3 regions of the Paucibacter sp. B51 genome follow, and region 3 is predicted to be linked to each of the others. Evidence: predicted binding sites of a transcription regulator. Region 3 holds the regulator's gene; each other region holds the start of a gene.
The links. Region 3 encodes FNR, which switches genes on or off when oxygen is low (the NO sensors DNR and NnrR bind a similar motif). Its sites were predicted from a motif close to TTGATNNNNATCAA; they were not measured.
Positions count from the first base shown of each region.

Region 1: the regulator FNR is predicted to act here: its motif matches at 3,102-3,115, upstream of OOB33_RS02780 (TraR/DksA family transcriptional regulator).
Region 2: the regulator FNR is predicted to act here: its motif matches at 2,262-2,275, upstream of OOB33_RS16745 (acetyl-CoA hydrolase/transferase C-terminal domain-containing protein).

Region 1 covers NZ_JAPIVN010000001.1:648,991-653,598, reverse strand. Annotated here, with positions in the region: gene OOB33_RS02800 (amidohydrolase) at 1-416, shown strand, start outside; gene OOB33_RS02795 (oxygenase MpaB family protein) at 418-1,125, shown strand; gene OOB33_RS02790 (substrate-binding periplasmic protein) at 1,157-1,954, opposite strand; gene OOB33_RS02785 (hypothetical protein) at 2,074-2,478, opposite strand; gene OOB33_RS02780 (TraR/DksA family transcriptional regulator) at 2,661-3,056, opposite strand; gene OOB33_RS02775 (YCF48-related protein) at 3,304-4,608, shown strand, end outside.
Region 2 covers NZ_JAPIVN010000001.1:3,957,116-3,961,723, reverse strand. Annotated here, with positions in the region: gene OOB33_RS16745 (acetyl-CoA hydrolase/transferase C-terminal domain-containing protein) at 1-2,180, opposite strand, end outside; gene OOB33_RS16740 (GGDEF domain-containing protein) at 2,521-3,327, shown strand; gene OOB33_RS16735 (lipocalin-like domain-containing protein) at 3,342-4,499, opposite strand; gene OOB33_RS16730 (ABC transporter permease) at 4,499-4,608, opposite strand, start outside.
Region 3 covers NZ_JAPIVN010000001.1:4,574,408-4,579,015, reverse strand. Annotated here, with positions in the region: gene ccoG (cytochrome c oxidase accessory protein CcoG) at 1-1,362, shown strand, start outside; gene OOB33_RS19285 (hypothetical protein) at 1,399-1,653, shown strand; gene OOB33_RS19280 (hypothetical protein) at 1,713-1,958, shown strand; gene fnr (fumarate/nitrate reduction transcriptional regulator Fnr) at 2,070-2,804, opposite strand; gene hemN (oxygen-independent coproporphyrinogen III oxidase) at 2,987-4,453, shown strand; gene OOB33_RS19265 (sulfite exporter TauE/SafE family protein) at 4,459-4,608, shown strand, end outside.

The DNA of each region.
Region 1 (4,608 bases), 3.9 Mb from region 3:
GCGATTGGCACCGCGACGAGACCCTGGGCCCGGTGCGCGGCGACCGCATCTCGCCGGCGCAATCGGCGCTGCGCCGCCAGATGATCTTCACCCAGCACCACGATGCGCCGGTGGCCTTCCCCGACGCCATCGCCATCCTCGACGCGGTGGTCAACCGCCGCACCCGCAGCGGCGACATCCTGGGCCCGGACCAGCGCCTGCCGGTCGAGGTGGCGCTCAAGTCCATCACCTTGTGGGCCGCCTGGCAGCATTTCGAGGAGGCGAGCAAGGGCTCGCTGGAGGTGGGCAAGCTGGCCGATCTGGTGGTGCTGTCCAAGAACCCGCTGACCGTGCCGCCGGCCCAGCTGCGCAGCATCCAGGTGCGCGAGACCATCAAGGCCGGCCGCAGCATTTACCGCGCTCCGGCGGCCCGCTGACTTGCGCGCGGATCGCCATCCCGAGGCGGCCACCGTCCAGGCGCTGTACTACGGCGCCCGGCGGCGCCGCATGTTCCGCATCGGCACCTATCTGGCCCTGATCCGGGCCATGGCGGTGGGCGAGCTGGTGCAGGTGTTCTACAGCCACAGCGAGCTGGTGCCGCGCACCCAGGCGCGCCTGGCCCGTACGCGCAACACCTTGCGCGAGCTGATCTGCCATGGCCTGGGCTCGCCGCAAGGCCAGGCGGCGCTGCAGCGCTTGCGCGCCGCCCATGCGCCGGTGCGGGCCGAAGCCGACGATTTCCGCTATGTGCTGGCGCTCTTCATGCTGGAGCCCCTGCGCTGGAACGCCGCCCACGGCGGCACGCCGCTGAGCGAGGCCGAGCAGACCCTGCTGCTGGATTTCTGGGCCCAGGTGGGCGAGGCCATGGGCATTCCCGAGGTCCGCCTGAGCCCGGCGCAGTGGCTGGACTTTCAGCAGCGCTATGAGGCGCGGCACTGGCGCTTCACGCCCGAGGGCCAGCGCCTGGCGTCCGCTTGCTTGCAGGAGGTGGTGACGCTGTCTTTGCCGCACGGCAGCCGGTCATTGTTCCGGCAGCTGATGCGGGTCAGCATGGACCCGGCCTTGGCGGCGCTGCTGCAGCTGCCCGTCGCGGCAGGGCCGGTCGCCTGGGCCTTGCGCGGCTGGCTGCGCTGGACCACGACTTGATTGGCCGAGCTGAGCCCGTCTGAATCGGACGTCAGCTGAAGTAGCGCTGGCGCAGCCGGGCGTAGCGGCCGTCGCGGCGCAGCTGATCGAGTGCCGCCTGCAGGCCGAGCACCACGCGATCGTCGCTGTCCGGATGCAGGCCGTACCAGTAGCTGTGGCGGGTGTCCAGCTCCAACACAGGGCGCAGGGTGCTGTAGTCCAGGCGCAGCTGCTTGAGGTGCCATGCGGCGGCCCAGTCGAGCAGCACGATCAGGTCCATGCGGCTGGCCAGCAGCTTGCGCAGATTGCTGCCGTCATCGAGCGCCAGCTCCAGCTCCTCGCCGGCGCGCAGGCCCTCGCTTTGTAGCTGGCGCGCGGCCGCCGATTCGCGCACCACGCCGACCTTGAGCCCGCGCAGCTGGGGCAGTTCGCGCAGGTCTTTCAAGTCCTTCAGGGCCGGAATGTCGCGGCGCTTGCTCAGGCTGTAGAGCATGATGCGGCGCTCGCTGATCGGGCCGACCCAGCGGTACTTGCCCTCGCGTTCGGGCAGGCGGGTCAGCGAGTAAAGAATGCTGTTGCTTTGTGCCGCGGCCGCTTGCACGGCACGCGGCCAGGGCTGGACCTGGATGTCCAGCTCCAGGCGTGCCTGAGCGGCCATCATGCGCAGGAGTTCGCTGCTGAAGCCGGCGGTCTGGCCCGCTTCGTCCTGGAAGTTCAGGGGCGGCAGGTGCTCGGTGAATGCTTGCAGAGGGGCTGAGGGCAGGGCGGCCATGGGCCGCGTCTGCGCGGCAGCAATGCCCAGGCCTAGATAGACGCTCAGGCCGGCCAGCGTGCATTCACGACGGCGCATAGCGATCCAGCGGCAAAGCGAACAAGCGCCCCGAGGGGCGCAGCAACTGTCGACCCACGTCCCAGGCTCAAGAAGAACTGCAAGGGCCGCAGTCTACGGTCGTCAGACCGCCGAGAAACTTACATCGGCGACGGCGTGCCGGCCATGCGGTCATATTTGACGAAGAACTGGCGCGCTTTAGCCACCAGCTGCGCTTCGGTCGGGTGGTCCACGGTTTCGTAGGCCACGATGTGCTTGGCGATCTGCGGGCGGTGCTTGTCGGCGTAGTGCTTGAAGTCGCTTTGTGCGGTGCTCGATCCGACCACCAGCACTTCCTCGATGCCCTTCAGCGCCTCGCAGACTTCACCAAAGAACTCATGCTCGCTGCGCACCGCGCTGCCGTGTTGCTTGGTGTGGTGGCTGTGGGCCTTGATCTTCTCGGCCTGCACATGCTCGGCGTCGAACTGCAGAACCTTGGCTTGCTGATGGTCGAGCCAGACAACGGCGTGGAAGGTGGTGGTGTGCGAGGTGGGGGTGGAGCTCATGCTTGCGGTCCTTGTGAATGAACGGGGTTTCGAGAAAAGAAAAGAAGGGGGCGAACAAAACGTCGAGCGGTACAGCGGTGCTTCCAGACCTTGGTGGCATTCCGGCGACCTGTCTGTCTGCTCGCGCACTGGGGGGGGCTGGTCGAGGCTGGTGGCCCTGGCGCAGCCGGGCATCCGCTGCTTCAGTGCAGATGGGGTTGCGCGCCTTCATGCTGGGCCTGGCACTGCAGGCAGCGCCGGCTGCTGGGGCTGGCCTGGAGGCGGGCGAACGCAATCGCCTCGCCGCAGTCCTGGCAAAGACCGAAGTCCTCGTGATCCAGGGCCCCCAGGGCGGCGATCAGCTCGCGCAGCGATTGCAGGGTCTGGTCGCTGCGCGCCAGATCGACTTCGCGGCTGGCATCCAGCGCCGGCTCACGCTGGCTGTTGCCATCGCCGTCCTGCAGCAAGGCTTCGCGCGCATGTTCGACCCGGCTCAGCGTGCCCAGCTGTCCGTCGAGTTCACGTTCCAGCTCGCGCTGCCGGCGCAGCAATTCCTCGCGCAGCTGTTGAATCTGGGTGGCGTTGAGGCGTGGCGTCATGGCGATCTCCTTGATGCCATCTTGGCAGCCTGGAGGCCGGCGGTGTTGACCTGGCTCAAGCCATGTGCAGGCGCCTGGCTTCGACCCCCGGGGCGGCCAGACTCCCCCAAAAGAGGGAGTCGCTGTGCGCATGGCATCTCGTACCATCGCGCCCGTTTGTAAAAAGTAGTAACGAGCCGAGGTGCGCGCGCGGGCCATCCGCTGCGGAGCCTTGTCAAGAACAACGACTCAACGAGGGAAACAATCCATGATGAAACCATCTCGCATGGCCGAGCGCGTGACGCGCTGGGCTTTGGCGCCGGGCCTGGCGCTGGTGCTGACCGCCTGCGGTGGCGGTGGCAGTTCGGAACCCCCGGCGCCCCCGCCGGTGCCACCCACGCCGGTGCCCGAGACCTTGAGCATCACCGCCCCCACGGTCGGGGACATCGCCGAGCCCACCGCCTTCGGCAACAGCGCCGCCACAGTCAGCAAGCTTTCCTACAGCTGGGACTTCGGCGACGGCACGGCCGTCAGCACCGAGGCCGCGCCCAAGCACCAGTTTGCCAAGCCGGGCGACTATGAAGTGAAGCTGCGCGTCAGCAACGAGGCCGGCCAGTTCAAGGAAGTCAAGACCACCATCTCGGTCAACAACCAGGCGGCCGTGCGCGGCCTGGAGTGCACGGGCGCCCAGGAAACCGGCTGGTGCTGGCAGGCGCCGCGGCCGACCGGCCACGCCCTGAGCTCGATCACCTTTGCCACTGCCACCACGGGCTGGCGCGTGGGCGCTTACGGTGAAATCTTCAAGACGGTCGATGGCGGTCAAACTTGGGTGCGTCAACGAAGCGGTGTGAACGCGGACCTGCAAGAAGTGGTCTTTGTCGATGACAAGATCGGCTGGGTCCGTGGTGCGAACAGCACGCTGCTCAGCACCCGCGACGGTGGCAGCACCTGGACGGCGGTGGCAGCTCCCTGGCAGTTTGACAATGACAGCGGCAAGCTGTCCATCCTGGCCGATGGCAGCCTGCAGTACAGCGCGTACGGGACGATCTACCTCAGCCCCGATGCTGGAAAAACTTGGAGCATGAGCACGGGCAATGCCTTGGTCGGCACGGCAGGTGGCGCCTACTTGAGCTTGGCGGGCGATAAGTTGCAGCGTTACAGCAGCATCAAGGCCACAGCGGTCGATGTACTGCAACTCAAGGACACCGACGGAAGCTCCTTCTATGGTTACAGCACGTCAATCAATCCGGTTGGCGACAAGACGGTGATCGTGCGGGCCCGCAATTATGGCAATTGGGATCCTGTCACGTACCAGTATGTTTATCGACAAGCCCTGTGGCGCAGCGATGACGCGGGTCTGACCTGGTCGCGCCTGGCCATCACGGGCCTCGGCAATGATTCCGACACCTTGCAGCTGCGTTCTTTGGATGGGGCCGCCAAGACCTTGGTCGGCCAGATGGGTGGCGTGCTGTACCGCTCCGAAGATGGCGGAGCCAGCTGGGTGCAAGCCTCGCCGGTCGGCACCTACGGACTGCGCACGGTCTTTGCTCAAGGCGCCCGCCTCTACGCCCAA
Region 2 (4,608 bases), 620 kb from region 3:
AACAACCTTCGCAGAAACAACTGCTTGAAGCTGTGCGCTTCATTCAAGCCCAGGCGCTCCAGCCAGGCTTCGGGCACCGGGGCTTGCGGTCCCAGGCTCTTGACGATCAGCTTGACCAGCTCGACCGGGTGGTGGCTGGCGTGTTTGAGCTTTTTGAGCGCGCGCACGATCTGCATTTCTTCGTCGCTGAGGTCGGTGCCAAAGGGGAAGTCGGGCAGCACGCCGCTGTTGCGCCAGGGGCGCAGGCGCTCGCGCAAGGTTTCGGGCAGGTTGCGCCGTGCCGCAGTCGGCAACTGGTAGTCGGCCGGCAGCTTGCCGTGGGCCTTGGCTTCGTCCATCAAGCCCTGCTGGAAGCGTGAATCGCAGACCTGCAGCAAGCGCGAGATCACCTCGGCATCGCTGCAGCCGCGCAGATCGGCCACGCCATACTCGGTGACGACGATATCGCGCAGGTGGCGCGGGATGGTGCAGTTGGCGTAATGCCAGGCGATGGAGCTGCTCAGGCCCTGGGCGTTGTCGTGCGTGGCGCGCAGCAGCAGGATGGAGCGGGCGTCCGGCAGCGCATGGGCCATGGCCACGAAGTTGTACTGGCCGCCCACGCCCGAGACCATCTGGCCCGACTCATAACCGTCTGATGATGCGGCACCCAGCAGCGTCATCTTCATCGTCGTGTTGATGAAGCGGGCGTCGCGGCGCTGGGCGCGCTTGAGTGCTTCCGAACCCCGGACGTCGCCATAGAGCTCGTTGATGTAGTGGATGCGCGTCATGGCGATGCGCTGGCGCAGGGCTTCGGGCAGCTCGCGCAAGCGCTGGTAAAAGTCGCGCGGGCCGAGGAAGAAGCCGCCGTGCATCAGCGCCGCGCGGCGCCAGCCCAGGCCTATCAGTTCGGGCGCCAAGGCCTCGGGCTGGTTGGGCCAGGTCTGGCCTTGCCAGAAGAGCAGCTGGCCGTCCGCGGCGAGCGTCACGCCGGCCTGCAGCAAGCCCTGCGATTGCAAAAAGGCCAGGTCGCTTGCGCGCAGCGGCGAGGCAATGCGCCCGCGCTCGCACAGGGCGCGGATCACGCCGGCATCGGGCGCGGCGCCCAGGCGCCCCTCCAGGGCCAGCTGCTGCAGCGCCAGATCGTCGAACACCAGGCGGCGGATCAAACCCGCATCGATCAAGCGCATGAAGCCGTTGACGAACATCTCCGAGCAGCCGTACAGGCCTTGCTCGAAACGGCCCAGCTCGCGCCCCTCCTGCCAGCCGTCGGGCGCCTCGGCCGCGCCGCCGCTGCACAGGCCGGCCAGGATGGCGCGGTAGTCGTGGTTGCGGCTGTCGCGCACGATCAAGGCCTGGGCGATGGCGTCGCCGAGCGAGCCGATGCCGATCTGCAGCGTGCCGCCGTCCTTGACCAGGCTGGAGGCATGCAGGCCGATGGCGTAGTCGGCCCAGGAGATGGCCGCGTTGGGTGGCGCAAACAAGGCATGGCTGCAGCCCGGGCCTTCAACCATGAGATCGAACAAGCGCGCATCAGCAACCGCCGGGCCGGGCATGAAGGGCAGGGCCTCGTTGACCATGGCCACGGTCAGGACCGGCTGTCCCGCGGCGCGCTGGTGTTCCAGCAGGTCAAAGCTCAGATCCGGGTTGCAGGACAGCGAGAACTCGCGCTCGCCCGTTTCCGGATTGACGCGCGCCGCCACCGCCTGGATCAGCAGATTGACGCCCTGGGCACAGATGTCGCGCACGGCAAAGCTGTAGTTGGTGCAGATGAAGCCCTGCTGCGCCGCCTCATTGCCCAGGTAATCGGCGGTCTTGAGAAAGAACTCTTGCACCGCGATGTTGTCCGGCAGCTGGCCGGCCCGCAGCGGGCCGACGTAAGCCAGATCGGGGTAGTCGGCAAACACCCGTTCGACCAGGGGTGCGAGGAAATGCTGCTCCAGCTCGCTGCGACCCTTGGGCTTTTCCAGCGACAAGGCGGTGTAGATGCGCAGGCGCCGCTCGGGCAGGGCGGCGATGCGGCGGTAGAGCGCGTTGACCAAGGGATTGGGCTTGCCGATGCCCAGGGGCAGGGCCAGGCCGATGTCGCCGGGGATGCGGCGCAGAATCTCGTCGACGGCGGCCTCCAGATCGGCGCAGTGCTGGGGCTGTGGCTTGGCGCTCAGGTCGTCGCCAGGTGCTTGGGGGGCGTTGCGATGCAGCAAATCAGTCTCCTGCGGTCTTGTCTTTGTTGTCTTTCCACTCGGGTGGATGCCACAGTTTCCGGCCCGGCCGCAAGGTGAGTCTTGACATTCAGCAAGATCGCCACAAAAGCCGGCCAAAGCGGCGAAAAGGCCTAGTGGCTTCCCCCCAAGCTATGGGGTGAGCGCCCTGGCGGCCGGCCAGCCTGTGCTGAAATGCGGGCAGCTGTGCGATCTGCGGCGCAGGCGGGCCCGTCCGGCGTCTTTCTTTGCGCCGATCTCTGCGCCGGCCTCTGCGTCATCGCCAGCCTCCCGCTCCCGCGTCCCCCAGTCTCTGATCCCTGTAGTTTTGGCTCCTGATCCCATGCAAGACGACCTGAATGTGCCGGCCTGGCTGCCGCCGCTTCGCCTCGCCCTGCAGCGCGTGGGCCCGGGGCCGCTGCGCTGGCTGTTCTGCGCCTTTGTCGGCCTGGTCTGCGTGGCGGTGTCGCAGCTGCTGGTGTCCTTGATGGGGCAGGGCGACCGTCTCAGCGCGGCCGTGGTGGCCGCCGTCTGCGGCCTGGGCCTGGCCGCACTCTTCAGCGCCAGTCTGCTGGGCCTGCTCAGCCATCTGGACCGGGCGCTGCGCTACTCGGTGCGCTACGCCACCCGCGACAGCCTGACCGGCCTCTACAGCCGCCGCCATTTTCTGCATCAGGTGGAGCGCGAATGGTCGCTGGCGCGGCGCTACGAAACCCCCTGCGCCCTGGTGCTGATCGACATCGACCATTTCAAGCGCATCAACGAGGCCTACAGCAGCCGTTGCGGCGATCTGCTGCTGCGCGAGGTGGCCGGGGTCTGCGGTGAAACCCTGCGCCACGCCGATGTGCTGGCACGTTACGGTGGCGAGGAGTTCATGCTGTTTCTGCCGCACACCGATCCGCTGGGCGCGCTCGATGTGGCCGAGCGCATCCGTGAGCGGGTCGAGCGCATGGGCTATGGCTGGAACGGGCACAGCATCCCCACCAGCGTCAGCATCGGCGTGGCCGTGCTCAAGCTCAACCACACGGGTCTGGACGATCTGCTCAACGAGGCCGGCGAGGCCTTGCACCTGGCCAAGGCCGATGGCCGCAACTGTGTGCGCGCCGGCCCGGGCCTGCTGCCCGATTCGCTGAGCGCCATCCGCGGCTGAGCGGGCCGCCGGCTTCAGATCTTCAGGGCCTCGGCATAGCCGGTCAGCTCCAGATAGCCCAGGCCGCTGCGTCGGCCACTGGCGTCCAGCAGCTCGGCCGCGCCCTCCCAGTAGCGGATGCCGGCGCCGGCGCGGCCGTGGATCTCTTGGTCGTCCATCAGGGCGCGCAGGCGCTGCTCACCCTGCGGCGTGCGCAGCCGCCATTCGAGGGGATAGCGTGCGCCACCGCGCGGGCTGGCCCACAGGCGCCCGGGCTGCAGCTGCACCTGCTCGGGCCCCAGCGCCTCGGTCCGACCATCGGGCCGGCGCCAGCTGCCACCGCTCCACAGCGTGCTGCCGTCGGCCCGGCGCAGGCGAAACACGGTCAGCGCGCCACCATCGCTGAGGTTGATGCCGGCCCAGTCCCAACCCACAGCGGCATCCTGGCTGGCGCCGGCTTCGGCGCCGGGCTTGCCGAGCAGATTGTTGCTCCATTCGTGGTCCAGCCAGGATCGGCCTTGCAGGCGCAAGACCTGACCCTCCAGCCGCAACTCCGCCTGGCTCAGCAGCTGCACCTGGCTGTAGTAGTGGCTGAACTGATCGGGCTGCGGCCCTTTGCGTGAGTAGCCGCCGTCGCCCTGCAGCAGCAGGGCCTGGCTGGTCTGCAAGTTCAGGCGCAGCTCGAACCCGGCGCTGCGGCTGCGCAGCAGGGCTTGGTAGGCGTGGCCGCCCGGCAGGTTCTGGCGTTGCAGCGACCAGTCGCCCATGCGCAGCTGGCAGTCTTGCTCACTCGCTTCATGGAGGCCGGCCACGGCCCGGCCCAGGCGCTGGTCGTGGCGCAGCCGCCCGCCGGGGCGCAGATCGCTCAAAGCGCCATGGGCCAGCATCAGCTGGCGCGCGGCCAGGGCGCTGGGGTGATCGAGCGGCGCCGGGCCGCGGCGGCGGAAAAAGGTCAGCTGGTAGCCAAACTCGGGCTCGCTGCGGCCCTCGCGCGCCATGCAGCCGGTCAGGTACCACCATTCGATGGCGGTCTCCGGGTGGGCGCCGAAGTCGCGCGGAAACTGCAGGCGCGTGGCCGGGGCTTGCGGCGCCGCCCAAGCCGCCGTGCCCGCTACCGGACCCAAACTGGCCGCTGCCGCCTGCAGCAGCCAGGCGCGGCGGCGCCGGAGCAGGGCCTTCGCTTCCGCCGACATCACCAGTCCTCCTTCACGGCCTGCACCGCATGCTCGCCAATCGCCTGGCGCCCAGCCAGCACGGCCGCCAGCACGCCGGCCACGAACACCGCGGCCACCAAGGCCGCCA
Region 3 (4,608 bases):
GGCCTCTTCGCCTCCTGGCGTTGGGCGCTGGTCTGGTTCACGCAGATCCTGTTTTACGGTCTGCCCTGGCTGCTTTGGAACGACCGGCAGGCGGTGCTCTTCGAGCTCGCCAGCCGGCGTTTTTACATTTTTGGCCTGGTCCTTTACCCGCAGGATTTCATTTACCTGACCGGGCTGCTGCTGATCTCGGCTTATGCCCTGTTCCTGTTCACCGCCGTGGCCGGGCGGCTGTGGTGCGGCTATGCCTGCCCGCAGACGGTCTACACCGAAATTTTCTTGTGGATCGAGCGGCAGTTCGAGGGTGACCGCCAGGCGCGCATGAAGCTGGATGCCTCGCCTTGGGGTTTCAACAAGCTGTGGCGCAAGGGCGGCAAGCAACTGGTGTGGATCGCCGTCGCGCTCTGGACTGGCTTCACTTTTGTCGGCTATTTCACCCCGATCAAGTCCTTGTGGGCTGAGGCGTTCACTCTCAGCTTTGGCCCTTGGGAATGGTTCTGGGTGCTGTTCTACGCCTTTGCGACCTACGGCTTCGCGGGCTTCATGCGTGAGCAGGTCTGCAAATACATGTGCCCCTACGCGCGCTTCCAGAGCGCCATGTTCGACAAGGACACATTGATCATCAGCTACGACGCCGAGCGCGGCGAACCGCGCGGCTCCCGCAGCAAGAAGGCCAGCGTGGACGAAGTCAAGGCCGCGGGACTGGGGTCGTGCATCGACTGCACCCTGTGTGTCCAGGTTTGCCCCACAGGCATCGACATCCGCAAGGGCTTGCAGTATGAGTGCATCGGCTGTGCCGCCTGCATCGACGTCTGTGATGGCGTCATGGACAAGATGAACTACCCGCGTGGCCTGATCCGCTACGACACTCAAAACGGCTTGCAGCAACACCTGAGCCCGGCGCAAAAGCTGCGCCGCTTGTTCCGCCCGCGTGTGGTGATCTACACCGTGGTTTTGTTCGTGTTGTGCACCGCCTTGCTGGCCAGCCTCTTGTTCCTGCGCAGCCCCGTCAAGCTCGATGTGGTGCGTGACCGTGGTGTGCTTGCCCGCGTGGTGGAGGATGGCTATGTCGAGAACCTCTACCGATTGCAGGTCATGAACGCCACCGAACAGAATCACCGTTATCAGGTGACGGTCATCGGCATGGAGGGCATCAAACTGGAGCAGGTGGCTGAGCTCAGTGTTGCACCGGCCGAGGCGCGCTGGCTGACGCTGTCGGTGCGGGTGCCGCCCGAGACAGCGGCCCGCGCGGCGCAGGATCGCAAGGGCTCGCACGCGATCGAGTTCCAGCTGCGCAGCCTCGACGGCGCCAGCAGCGGTGCGACCGTCGTGCATGAAAAATCAACCTTCATCGTGCCGCGCTGAACCAAGCTTGGCCCACACACACAGGAGACGAGACGCATGAGCCAGAATTTCAAGCCTGAAAATGGCACGGCGGCCCCCAAGGCCGCTGGCTGGTGGCGCACGCCGATGATGTGGCTGGTGGTTGGCGGCCCGGCGCTGGTGATTGTGGCCAGCTTCATCACTCTGAGCTTGGCCATCAACAATCCCGACCCCGTGCTGGAGGACAAGGTGGTGGCCAACAAGGCCAGCGGTAGCAAGGCCCTGGTTCCTGCGCGTGAAGCGCGCAACCATGCAGCCACTGGCGGGCAGTGATCATGGACGCGGCTGATCCGTCCGCATCGGCAGTTCCCAAGCAAAGCAGCCGCTGGGCCATGGCAGTGGCTTGGCCATCCTTTTTCATGGCCGGGGTGATGGAGGCTCTGGTGTTTGCGGTCGTCGACCCCAGTGATCTGAGCTGGTTTGGCGCCGAGCGCCTGGATTGGTCGCGTCAGGCGGTCTATACCGTCAGCTTCATGATCTTTTGGTTGGTCATCAGCCTGGCAGCCAGTGTCAGCGTCATGCTGGCCACCTTGCCTGATTTGCCCGAGGACGCCCACCCGCGCGGCTGGCCGCGTTGATCCCGCAATGCGATTCGCCCGCCCGGCGTGGTGGCGCCAAACAAAAAGGCCTTCGTTCACACGAAGGCCTTTTTGTTTGACTGCGCCGCCCGTGCCGCGGGCGCGTTGATCTCAGCAGTTGCTGTTGTTGACCAGCTTTTGCAGGCCGGCCTGGTCGAGGATGCGCAGGTGCCGTTGCTTCACCTCCAGCAGGCCTTCTTCCTGGAATTTGGAGAAGGTGCGGCTGACGGTCTCCAGCTTCAGGCCCAGATAGCTGCCAATTTCCTCGCGCGTCATGCGCAGCACCAGGGCGGCGGCGGAGAAGCCGCGGGCTTGCAGACGCTGAGTAAGGTTGAGCAGGAAGGCGGCCAGGCGTTCTTCGGCCCGCATGCTGCCTAGCAGCAGCATCACACCGTGGTCGCGCACGATCTCGCGGCTCATGATCTTGTGGAACTGGCGCTGCAGATCGGTGAACTCGCGCGACAACTCTTCGAGCTGTTCGAAGGGGATCACGCAGACCTGGGAGTCTTCCAGTGCGACAGCGTCACAGCTGTGGCGGTCGGTGCTGATGCCGTCGAGGCCCAGCAATTCGCCGGCCATCTGGAAGCCGGTGACCTGGTCGCGACCATCTTCCGAGGACACGCAGGTTTTGAAGAAGCCCGTGCGCACGGCGTAGAGCGACTGGAACTCGTCGCCGCTGCGAAACAGGGTGTCACCTCGAGCCACGCTGCGGCGGGTGGCCACCAGCTGGTCCAGCTGATCCAGGTCGCCGGAGGATAAGCCCACCGGCAGGCACAGCTCGCGCAAATTGCAACTGGAGCAGGCGACCTTCAGCGGCTCAAACTTGATAGGGACGGTGGCATTCATCGTGTGCTTTTTAAGGGATTCGCAGGCAGCAGGCGGAGCAGACTGGGGCTGCGGGACTTCCAGATTTTTCACGGACATGAGCATGATGCACCTCAAACATGGGTGCATTGTTGGGTCGACAATGCGCGCCGAGCTTGATCCTTGTCAAGTCGGCTCGCCAAAGCCTTGGCAAAGTGCGGCCCATGGTACAGAACATTCAAGACCGAGGCCCTCGGCAACCTGAGACAAAGCCTGCTAGCGGCGCTGCGGCGGGTGCGCCCGCAGCCGCACAAATCAACGAAGCGCTCTTGCGACGCTTCGATGTATCCGGGCCTCGCTACACCTCGTACCCCACGGCCGATCGCTTCGTCGAAGCCTTCACCATCGAGCAATACCAGCAGGCGCTGGCGCAACGCGCGGGCGGTTCGCAGGTGGGCGGCAACACGCCGCTGTCGCTCTATGTCCACATTCCGTTCTGCGAATCGGTCTGCTATTACTGCGCCTGCAACAAGGTCATCACCAAGCACCATGATCGTGCCACCGAGTACCTGCAGGCCTTGGTGACCGAGATGGACCTGACCCTGGAGCACCTGGGCCGGGGCGCGGCGGTCTCGCAGCTGCATTTGGGTGGCGGTTCTCCGACCTTCCTGAGCGACGCGGAGCTGAGCCAGCTGATGCAGGCCATGCTGGAGCGCTTCCGCCTGGCGCCGGGCGCCGAGGTGTCGATTGAAGTGGATCCGCGCACGGTCAGCGTCGAGCGCCTGGCTCATCTGCGTCAGCTGGGCTTTAACCGTCTGAGCTTTGGCGTGCAGGACTTTGACCCCGAGGTACAGAAGGCCGTGCATCGCCAGCAGAGCTACGAAAGTGTTGAGGCCTTGATGGTCTCTGCCCGCTCGCTGGGATTTGAATCCACCAATGTGGACCTGATCTACGGTCTGCCGCTGCAAACACCCGAGTCCTTTGCTCGCACCATCGAGCAGGTGGGGGCGCTCAAGCCCGACCGCATCGCGCTTTACGGCTATGCCCATCTGCCGCAGCGTTTCAAGCCGCAGCGCCGCATCAATGAGGCTGAGCTGCCGGTGGCGGGCGACAAGATCACCATGCTGGCCGCGGCCATCAGCGGCTTTGAGCGCCATGGCTACAGCTATATCGGCATGGACCACTTTGCCTTGGCCAGTGACTCCCTGGCCGTGGCCAAGCGCCAGGGGCGGCTGCATCGCAATTTCCAGGGTTACAGCACCCAGCCGGACTGCGACCTGATTGCGCTCGGCGTCTCGGCCATCGGCCGGGTGGGCGCCAGCTACAGCCAGAACGCCAAGACCCTGGACGAGTACTACGACGCGCTGAATCAGGGCCAGTTGCCCATCCAGCGCGGCCTGGCCCTCACGCGGGACGACATCGCCCGGCGTGCCGTCATCATGGCCTTGATGTGCCAGGGGCGGCTGGAGTTCGAGTCCATCGAGTTGGCGCATCTGCTCAGCTTTGAGCAGTACTTCAAGCCCGAGATGGAGCGCATCCGCGAGCTGGCCGAGCAAGGCCTGGTCGTGTTGGAGCCGGGGGCCATCCAGGTCACGCCCATGGGCTGGTATTTCGTGCGCGCAGTTGCTATGGTGTTTGACCGATACCTGCAAGCCGATCGCAGCCGTGAGCGCTTCTCCCGCATCATCTGATCCCCATGCTTGACGCCAGCCTGGCCGCGTCCGCCGCCTTGATGGGGCTGGCGGGCACGCCGCACTGCCTGGCCATGTGCGGCGCCACCTGTGCCGCGGCGGGGGCGCGCTCGCCGCTCGCGTTCCAGTTCGGCCGCCTGCTGGGCTATAGCCTG